DNA from 3 places in the Bacillus sp. JJ1533 genome. Region 1 is predicted to be linked to each of the others. Evidence: riboswitches for the same ligand, from Rfam matches in the RefSeq annotation. Region 1 holds a riboswitch; each other region holds the start of a gene.
The links. A riboswitch is a leader RNA that binds a small molecule or an ion and turns the genes downstream of it on or off. The one in region 1 is predicted to bind S-adenosylmethionine.

Region 2: another riboswitch for S-adenosylmethionine. It lies ahead of V7138_RS07355 (carboxymuconolactone decarboxylase family protein); the one in region 1 lies ahead of V7138_RS00035 (PLP-dependent aspartate aminotransferase family protein).
Region 3: another riboswitch for S-adenosylmethionine. It lies ahead of V7138_RS20585 (O-acetylhomoserine aminocarboxypropyltransferase/cysteine synthase family protein); the one in region 1 lies ahead of V7138_RS00035 (PLP-dependent aspartate aminotransferase family protein).

What each region holds. Positions count from the first base shown of each region.
Region 1 covers NZ_JBALOV010000001.1:7,486-10,767, reverse strand. Annotated here, with positions in the region: gene V7138_RS00040 (aldo/keto reductase) at 1-767, shown strand, start outside; SAM riboswitch class I at 855-960, shown strand; SAM riboswitch class I at 1,218-1,329, shown strand; gene V7138_RS00035 (PLP-dependent aspartate aminotransferase family protein) at 1,418-3,217, shown strand.
Region 2 covers NZ_JBALOV010000013.1:152,505-155,786, reverse strand. Annotated here, with positions in the region: gene trmL (tRNA (uridine(34)/cytosine(34)/5-carboxymethylaminomethyluridine(34)-2'-O)-methyltransferase TrmL) at 158-628, shown strand; TPP riboswitch at 751-851, shown strand; gene tenA (thiaminase II) at 943-1,629, shown strand; SAM riboswitch class I at 1,827-1,935, shown strand; gene V7138_RS07355 (carboxymuconolactone decarboxylase family protein) at 2,054-2,707, shown strand; gene V7138_RS07350 (PadR family transcriptional regulator) at 2,904-3,227, shown strand; gene V7138_RS07345 (HAAS domain-containing protein) at 3,232-3,282, shown strand, end outside.
Region 3 covers NZ_JBALOV010000038.1:91,749-95,030, reverse strand. Annotated here, with positions in the region: gene V7138_RS20595 (thioredoxin family protein) at 1-291, shown strand, start outside; gene V7138_RS20590 (MFS transporter) at 391-1,668, shown strand; SAM riboswitch class I at 1,817-1,919, shown strand; gene V7138_RS20585 (O-acetylhomoserine aminocarboxypropyltransferase/cysteine synthase family protein) at 1,999-3,282, shown strand, end outside.

The DNA.
Region 1 (3,282 bases):
AAGACAGTATACATATTGCGACAAAGTTCTGTCGACAGGGTGATATTTTTGATCCGAAAAATTATAGCTATGAACAAGTAAGCCGTTACTGTGAAGACAGCCTTCGCAGACTGAATCGAGAGGCTATTGACTTGTATCAAATTCATTGTCCGGCGACAGAGATATTAAGGGATGGTAGCGTGTTTGAAGTACTTGACCGCTTGCAAAGTGAAGGGAAAATCCGCAATTATGGTGTAAGTGTCGAAACTGTAGAGGAAGGGCTAATTTGCTTGGGAAATCCTAACGTGAAGAGCTTGCAGATTATTTTTAATATATTCCGTCAAAAACCATTGGAAGCTTTAATTCCAGAAGCCTACAAAAAAGGTGTCGGCTTACTCGTTAGATTGCCACTAGCAAGCGGATTGCTAACTGGAAAATTTACAGCGAATCATGTTTTTGAAGAAGATGATCACCGTCGCTATAACGAAAATGGTGAATCATTCAATGTGGGTGAAACATTTGCCGGTCTCGGTTTTAAAAAAGGTGTGGAACTTGCTGACCAGTTAACATGGATTGCAGAAGGCCGAAGCTCAATGGCGAGTGCAGCCCTTCGTTGGATTTTAGACCACGAAGAAATAACATGTATTATTCCTGGATTCAAAAACGTCAAACAAGTTCAAGATAATTTAACCGCATTAGAGGAAAAAACTTTTTCAAATGAAGAAAAAGAAAGGATTCAACACTTTTACCATGAGCGTGTGAAGGATGTTATTAGAGGCGCTTATTAAATTTTTTTGACGAACGGATCCGAATGCTATTGACTAAATTATCAAAAATGTTTAACATTCTTATTATAAACTTTAATAATGAAATTCTTCTTATCAAGAGAGGTGGAGGGACTGACCCTGCGAAGCCTCGGCAACCAGCATATGTAAGCCCGGTGCCAAGTTCAGAGGATGTTTTTTATTCCGAAGATGAGAAGGTGGACGAATTCGAATATGTATTTATGGATATTCCTTGTACCCCTTCTGTTTTTTTACAGAAGGGGTTTGTTGTTTTATTTAAGAGAAAGGTGACCAAGGGTACCACTTTTCCTAGTATTAAATAAGTTCAGGGAAGTGTTAATTTTATAAATAAAAATATTTTTCGAATAATACATTGACTGAAAAAATAAACTATTCTATAATACTTTATATAATTCAAGAATTAACGTATTAGTGCGTCAATTTAATAAAGATTTCTTATCCAGAGAGACTGAGGGAACAGGCCCGAAGAAGTCCGGCAACCTTCAAGTGAAAGCTTGAAAAGGTGCTAATTCCTGCGGGTGCAAATGCACCTGAAAGATAAGATGAGGCCCCCTCTTCTTATGTTGAGGGGGTTTTTTTATAATAGCGAGCATCAAATCCTAGTAAACTTTTAAAAATTTGGAGGGAACATTATGACAAAACAATATGAAACTTATGATGATGAGACAATACTTTTACATGGAGGGCAATCCCCAGATCCGACAACGGGTTCCCGTGCAGTGCCGATTTATCAAACTAGTTCATTTGTATTCCATAACACTGACCATGCTCAAAGTCTATTTAGCCTTGATGAGTCAGGTAATATTTATTCTCGAATCGGTAATCCAACTGTTGATGTACTTGAAAAACGAATTGCATTATTGGAGGATGGTGTCGCAGCTGTAGCAACGTCATCAGGGATGGCGGCGATTGCTCTTTCCATTATGAACGTGGCGGAAGCAGGAGATGAAATTGTAGCAGCTTCTAATTTATATGGCGGAACTTATAACCTATTCGCTGTTACACTTCCTAAATATGGAATTAAGACGCATTTCGTTGACCCAACAGATCCTGAAAATTTTAGAAAAGCAATCACGCCGAAAACAAAGGCTGTATTTGCTGAAACGATTGGAAACCCAAGCTTGCATGTATTAGATATTGAAGCAGTATCAGCGATTGCACATGAAAATGGAGTACCGCTCATTATTGATAATACATTTGCATCTCCATATGTTTGTAAACCAATCCAATACGGTGCTGATATCGTGGTTCACTCAGCAACAAAGTGGATAGGCGGACATGGAACGACAATTGGTGGGTTAGTCGTTGATGGAGGACGTTTCAATTGGAACAGTGAAAAGTTCCCAGGTTTTACAGAGCCAGATCAAAGTTATAACGGAATAATATACGCAAATGAATTTGGAACTTTGGCGTTCAGTACGAAGCTTAGAGTTCAACTTTTAAGAGATTTTGGTTCTTCTTTAAGCCCACATAGTGCATTCCTATTGATACAGGGCCTTGAGACATTACACCTACGAATTGAAAAGCACAATGAAAATGCACTGAAAGTAGCCAAATTCTTAAAAGACCATCCTGCAGTTGAATGGGTTTCATACCCTGGCCTTGAAGAACATCCAGCACATGAACTAGCAACTAAATATTTACGTTCTGGATATGGTTCGATCGTAAACTTTGGCATTAAGGGTGGTAGAGAAACTGGTAAAAAAGTGATTAATAATATTGCGCTATGGTCACATGTAGCGAACGTAGGAGACGCTAAGTCACTTATTATACACCCTGCATCAACAACCCATCAGCAGTTAAGTGCGGAAGAGTTAGTAAAAACAGGAGTAAGTGAAGAGTTAATCCGTCTTTCAGTTGGAATTGAATCATACCGTGATTTAGTAAATGATTTAGACCAGGCATTCTATGAAGCGACGGGCATTTCATCAAAGGGTGAACAAAAAGGTGAAACAGCGGTTAACGATGAGGGAGTTATACGTTGGGCACTTCAATCTACATTTATTCGTGAAATCGTTGACGGCAAGGAAGTTCAGCGACCAAAACGAATTGCGGTTGTGGGACTTAGCGGTAATCCAGCGCGACCAAGCTACAGACTTGCACGTAAAATGCAGCGACTCGGCTATAAAATTGTCCCGGTTAACCCAAGAGAAACAGAAGTACTTGGTGAACAGGCTTATCCAGACTTAGCATCTATTCCGTTTGAAATAGATATTGTTCAAGTATTCCGCAGCCCTGAAGCAGCGATTGGTGTAGCGGCAGAAGCAGCAAAAATACAGCCCAAAGTTTTCTGGTTACAAGAAGGTGTTATTTCTCCAAGGGCAGTTGAGGTTGCGAAAGAAGCAGGTCTTGAGGTCGTTCAAAACAGATGTACGTATAAGGAAGCACAGCGTCTCAGAGGTTCCATTGTTACTTATGCCTGTGAAATTTAATACAGGTAAGGAATCAGATAAAGGACGGAATTTAACTAGGAATCTAACAAAATTAGCTGATGACT
Region 2 (3,282 bases), on a different contig from region 1:
ATATGAGAAAGTATAAGAAAAAGACATAGATAGTCATAGATTGGCTGTTACTTTCCAAGTCTTGGCGGAAACCAAATGTTAATTGTCCATGGTTTAACGGCATTTATCAAAGGTATGTTATAATTTGGAGGGTAAAATACAATGAGGAGTGACCATCTTGGCAATACATGTTGTACTCTATCAACCAGATATTCCGGCTAATACTGGAAACATTGCACTCACATGTGCTGCAACGGATACAGCCTTGCATTTAATTCGACCACTTGGCTTTTCAACTGATGAAAAAATGATCAAACGAGCGGGTTTCGATTTCTGGGATTCTGTAAATATAACGTATTATGACTCATTAGACGACTTTTTTTCGAAAAATCAAGGTGAGTTTTACTATATAGAGACATTTGGTAAAAAAACACATTCCGGCTTTGATTTCAGTGATGTTTCAAAGGAACATTATTTTATGTTTGGAAAAGAAACAACGGGTTTACCAAAAGATTTACTAGAAAAACACAAAAATCACTTTTTGAGAATCCCAATGAGTCAACATGTTCGTTCACTCAACCTTTCGAATACAGCAGCCATATTAGTGTACGAGGCATTAAGACAGCAAGGGTATCCGAATCTAACATAAAAAAATCTTCCTTCTTGGAAGATTTTTTGCTTGTTTGCACATAGAATAGCTGAAAATCTTCCGAACATTTGCTTATTTTCACCGGCTATGTTTAACTAATATATAGTAACTTAATAATCTAGCAATTCGACTAGGGGAGCATGTATTTGCTGAGAGATAGAAATATCGACCCTTTGAACCTGATCTGGGTAACACTAGCGTAGGGAAGTGGAGTTGGAATTTTTTCGTGAAAACGATTATTTACCGAACCCATCTCTATTCACTAGTGGTGGGTCTTCTTTTTTCTCCCCAATGTCAACAACAAGGAAGGGGAAATGAGAGTGAGCAGTCAATTTACAGATCGTTTATGGAATCGAGTTGAGCCGATTTGGAATTCGTATTTGGAGCATCCCTTTGTGAAAGGAATCGGCGAAGGTTGGTTGGAGAAGGAAAAATTTAAGCATTATATGAAGCAGGATTACGTGTACCTGATTGAGTATTCCCGTCTATTTGCGTTAGGTAGCGCAAAGTCACCGGATTTAAAAACGATGTCTATTTTTGCAAATCTTTTACATGGCACACTTGAGATCGAAATGGATCTTCACCGCCAATATGCAGCAAAATTTGAAATATCTCCTGAGGAGCTTGAGGCAACTAAGCCCGCATCAACTACTACTTCATACACAAGTTACATGTTGAATGTGGCCCAACTTGGTGGTGTTGAAAATGTTGTCGCAGCTGTCCTTGCCTGTGCCTGGAGCTATAACTTCATTGGAAAAGAACTGGCAAAATGGCCAGGAGCTACCAACCATGAATTTTATGGAGAGTGGGTCAAAATGTATTCGTCCAATGAATTTACTGCGTTGGCAGAAGATTGTAAGACTCTCATCAATCAAATCACAACTGGAAAACCAGAACGAGATTTAGCAGCGTTAGAAGAAATAGTCGTCAAAACAAGCTTGTTCGAGTACATGTTTTGGGATATGGCGGAAAATCAAGAGGAGTGGCCATTGAACCAATAAATGAGATTGGACAAAAGGATAGCCAATATTGACCCAAGCTGGGTACCAGAGCAGTTTACCATGTTTACGTTATGGATAGGTGGTTTGTAATTCCTTTCAGGATATAGATACGGTTTTCAAAATAATCCAATATTTCAGTTGACAATCCCTTCTTCATTCATGTAAGGTAATTAATAATACCAAATTAAATACATTTTCTCTTATCAAGAGTCGGGGGAGGAACCTGGTCCGTTGATCCCGCAGCAACCGTTATGATAGATGTAACAAGGTGCTAATTCCAGCAAGCATGCGCTTGAAAGATGAGTGTGGATATACATAATGCCTCTTCCTCATCGGAAGGGGTTTTTTGAATTTATAACATAGGTGAAATTCATGCGAAAATGATATTCAATTTGGTGAAAAATTTAAAGGGAGAGATTTACAAATGACAAGTTTATACAGAAAAGAATATTTCGGTAGACTTCCAGAATTGAAACAGTATGCGCCAGAAATCTTTCAATCTTTCATTAAATTTGATAGTCAAGCATTAGCCGCAGGAAGACTTTCCGTAAAGCAAAAGGAACTAATTGCCGTGGCTGTTGCACATATCACGGGTTGCCCATATTGCATAGATTTACATGTTGGAAATGCGAAAAAGAATGACTCAACGAAAGAAGAAGTAGCAGAAGCAATTTTTGTTGCGACAGCATTAAAGGCAGGTTCTTCTTTAGCGCATGGAGTAAATGCACTCAATGCATATGATGGAAATGGTGATGAAGAACTGTATAAGGCATCCTATTTTGCAAGACTGAAAGAATTTGCAGATTTGAATGGCGAGGCATTTAAAGCATTTATAGATTTTGACAGTAAGTCGATCAAAGCGAAAAACTTATCTGAAAAGGACAAAGAGTTGATTGCTGTTGCATGCGCACATACAACAGGTTGCCCGTATTGCATCGACCTTCATACGAAGAATGCAAAAAAAGCAGGAGCTGATTTAGAAGAACTCTCAGAAGCTATTTTCGTAGCTGTTGCCTTAAAAGCAGGAGCTGCATTGGCACATAGTGTGAATGCCCTTAACGCTTACGATGAGAAGTAACTGGAACGTTTAATGTGTCTATTTTAAAAAATCTATTGACAAAAAAATGAAATAATTTTACACTAAAAACAACTACTTTGTTTAACAAGATAGTTGTTTTTTTAAATCCACTATCTTGTTTTACCAACTACCTGAGATTAACTTTATTTTTTGTCTACTACCTTGTATAACATACTAGGGGAGGGAGTATGATGAAATGTCAATAAGGAGCCAGTTGTTAAAGGGAATCTTGGATGGATGTGTGTTGGCTGTAATCGAAAAAGAGCCTATCTACGGCTACGAACTTTCGCAAAAACTGCTGAATATTGGCTTAGCAGATGTAAGTGAAGGAACCATTTATCCGATTTTATTAAGACTCCAGAAAAATGGGCTCATTCTGGGAGAAATGAGACCATCAGAATCAGGTCCAAATCGGAAGTATTATTTTTTGACTGAAAAAGGTCAAGAGGCATTAGAAATCATTTCCGAAGAATGGGAGCAAATTTCAATACCGGTAAACAAATTACTGAAAGGAAGGTAAGGCTATGCTATCAAGCAAAAGTGAAGCATTTATCGACAATCTCAGAATGTACTTA
Region 3 (3,282 bases), on a different contig from region 1:
GATCATGAAATTGACGCTCAAATTGCCAATACGGAACAGTTTTGGCTTTATTTATATACACCGATGTGTGGAACCTGCCAAGTAGCATCAAAAATGATTTCAGTGGTAGATGAATTACTTCCAAATGTAATCATCGGAAAAAGCGATCTAAATTATTTACCTCAAAAAGCAATCGAATGGCAAATCGAGAGTGTTCCTTGTTTGTTGCATGTGCAAGACGGAAAAGTTTCAAAGAAATACTATGCTTTCCACTCGGTACCATATTTGCTTGAAATAATATCAAATGACTAAACAACGCGCGAATTTGGCGTTGTTTTTTTATTGCTTTTTTTCTGAAAAGTTGTATGATATTTAGGGAGTCGAAACAATAAAAACATCACTGGAGCGCATATGAGTAGCATAGTTACTGGGTGGAAAACACAATACAAATCATACAATCAAAATATTAAACTATTCATTCTTACGACTATTTTTACACAGTTAGGCATGGGTATGTTCACAATCATGTATAACTTCTATGTACGAGAACTTGGCTATTCTGAGCAAACAAATGGAACAATTATTGCCATGACAGCTTTGGCGTCCGCCATCATCCTTGTACCTGCAGGTCTCATGAGTGACAAGTTTGGAAGAAAAAAAGTGATGGTACTAGGTGTGGCTGTTTCAACAATCTCTTTCTTTGCGAGAAGTATTTTAGATGTAGAACAGCTACTAGTAATGACAGCCTTTTTAACAGGTTTGTCGACGGCGTTTATTCAAGTTTCTGGTGTCCCATGGTTAGCGGAAAACTCAACGTCTGCACAAAGGGTTCATCTCTTTAGTTTTCATTCTGCCATCATGATGGTCGCCCAAGTAGTTGGAAACATCGCAGGTGGGGCATTGTCTGATGCCTTCCAATATATTTTTCATATGAGTGGACTTTGGAGTGTGAGAATCACGCTTCTAATCGCAACGATTATCTATGTTGCAGGAATTCTACCAATCATTAAAATGAATGAACAACGCAGGAAACGACCAGATAATAATAGAGTAGAATCATTTGGTCAAAAATTAAAAGCGAATAAATCACAAATTAAATTAATCGCGATGTTTGCTTTTGCACAGATGATTATCGGCTTTGGTTCCGGATTAGTTATCCCGTATTTAAATTTGTATTTTGCAGATCGCTTTCTAGCTAGTAATACAATAATCGGTATCATACTCTCTTTGGGACAAGCAGCAACTGCAGTTGCAATGATTATTGGCCCCTACATTGTCAGTAAGGTAGGAGAGGTTCGTGCAGTGGTTTATTTGCAATTATCGTCCCTTCCATTCCTATTACTTACAGGGTATACCGAAAATCTTTACATAGCAGCCATTGCCTTTTTATTTAGACAGGCATTAATGAATGCGGGGAACCCGATTCAAGCATCTCTAGTTATGGGACGTGTGAACGATTCGATGAAGGGTCTAGCCAATTCAGTGAATCAAATGGTGTTTTCATTAGGATGGGCATTAATGGGACCTGTATCGACATCAATTGTGATGATCCATGGGGCTTATTGGGGCTATGCTTATGTATTTACAATCACATCTGTCTTATATTTAATTGGGTCCCTTTATTTCCTAATTGTTTTCAGTAGAAAGTCCTTTCGTGATGAAGAAAAAACTTTCGCGAAAATATCATAATAGGTAAACTAGAAACAGTTCATTTAAAGTTGTCGAAATAAAGTATGAAATTTTGAATTCCCCATTTTTTCTAAAAATACAGTTGACTTGTAATTGAAAAAGAGTTAACATCAATTTAAAGTATTAGTATAAAAACTTCATATCGATAATCTTATCAAGAGTGGTGGAGGGAATGGCCCTATGAAGCCCGGCAACCGGTAATTTACACGGTGCTAATTCCAACAGACAATTTTTTGTCTGAGAGATAAGGAGAGAAACCATACATACACCTCTTCTTATCGAAGAGGTTTTTTAATTTGTATAAACAAAAAGGTAGAGGAGAGATTTCAAATGAGTGAAAAACAAAAAAACTATAGACCAGAAACAATCGCAATACATGGTGGCCTTGAAGCAGATCCTGTAACAGGAGCAAGAGCTGTACCAATCTACCAATCAAATGCATATAAATTTAATACTACAGAGCATGCAGCAAATCTATTTGGGCTAAAAGAAAATGGTTATATTTATACTCGTATCCATAATCCAACTACAACTGTTTTTGAAGAAAGAGTAGCACAATTAGAGGGTGGAGTTGGTGCATTGGCAGTTTCAAGTGGAATGGCTGCAATTACAACAGCAATTTTGAATATCGCGGGTGCTGGAGATGAGATTGTATCTGCTTCTACACTTTACGGTGGAACTTATAACCTATTTGCTAACACACTACCTAAATATGGAATTAAGACCCATTTGGTAGAACCAACAAATCCGGAAAACTTCCGTCAAGCGATTACTCCGAATACAAAAGCAATTTTTGCTGAAACAATCGGAAACCCAAGTTTAGATATCCTTGATATTGAGGCTGTTGCAACGATTGCTCATGAAGCTGGAATTCCGTTAATTATTGACAATACATTTGCAACACCATACTTATGTAGACCAATTGAGCATGGGGCAGATATTGTTGTACATTCTGCTACAAAGTGGTTACTAGGGAATGGAACAACGATGGGTGGAATTATTGTTGATGGTGGTAAATTTGATTGGAATTCACCAAAATTCCCAGGATTTACAACGCCAGACCCAAGCTACCATGATTTAGTCTTTGCCGATGCTTTAGGACCTGTTGCTTATATCATCAAAGCGAGAGTTCAACTTCTTCGCGATCTAGGTCCAGCTTTGAGTCCTTTTAATTCATTCCAGTTTAACCTGGGTCTTGAGACATTACATGTTCGTATGAAGGAACATATCGCAAATACGAAAAAAGTTGTTTCATATCTTAAAAATCATCCTGGGGTTGAATGGGTATTGTATCCTGGTGAAGACGATCACCCTAACAAACAATTAGCAGATAAATACCTGCCAAAGGGTGCTGGATCTGTTGTTGTATTCGGTATTAAAGGCGGAAAAGAAGCTGGAGAGAAATTAATCAATAATGTGGAGCTTTGGTCACATGTTGCAAACGTTGGCGATGCGAAGAGTTTAATCATCCACCCAGCTAGCACTACACACCAACAATTGAGTCCAGAAGATCTAAAATTATCAGGTGTTTCAGAAGACTTAGTTCGCTTATCGGTTGGAATTGAGAATATAGAAGATCTTTTAGAGGATTTAGAGCAAGCCATTAAAGCAGCA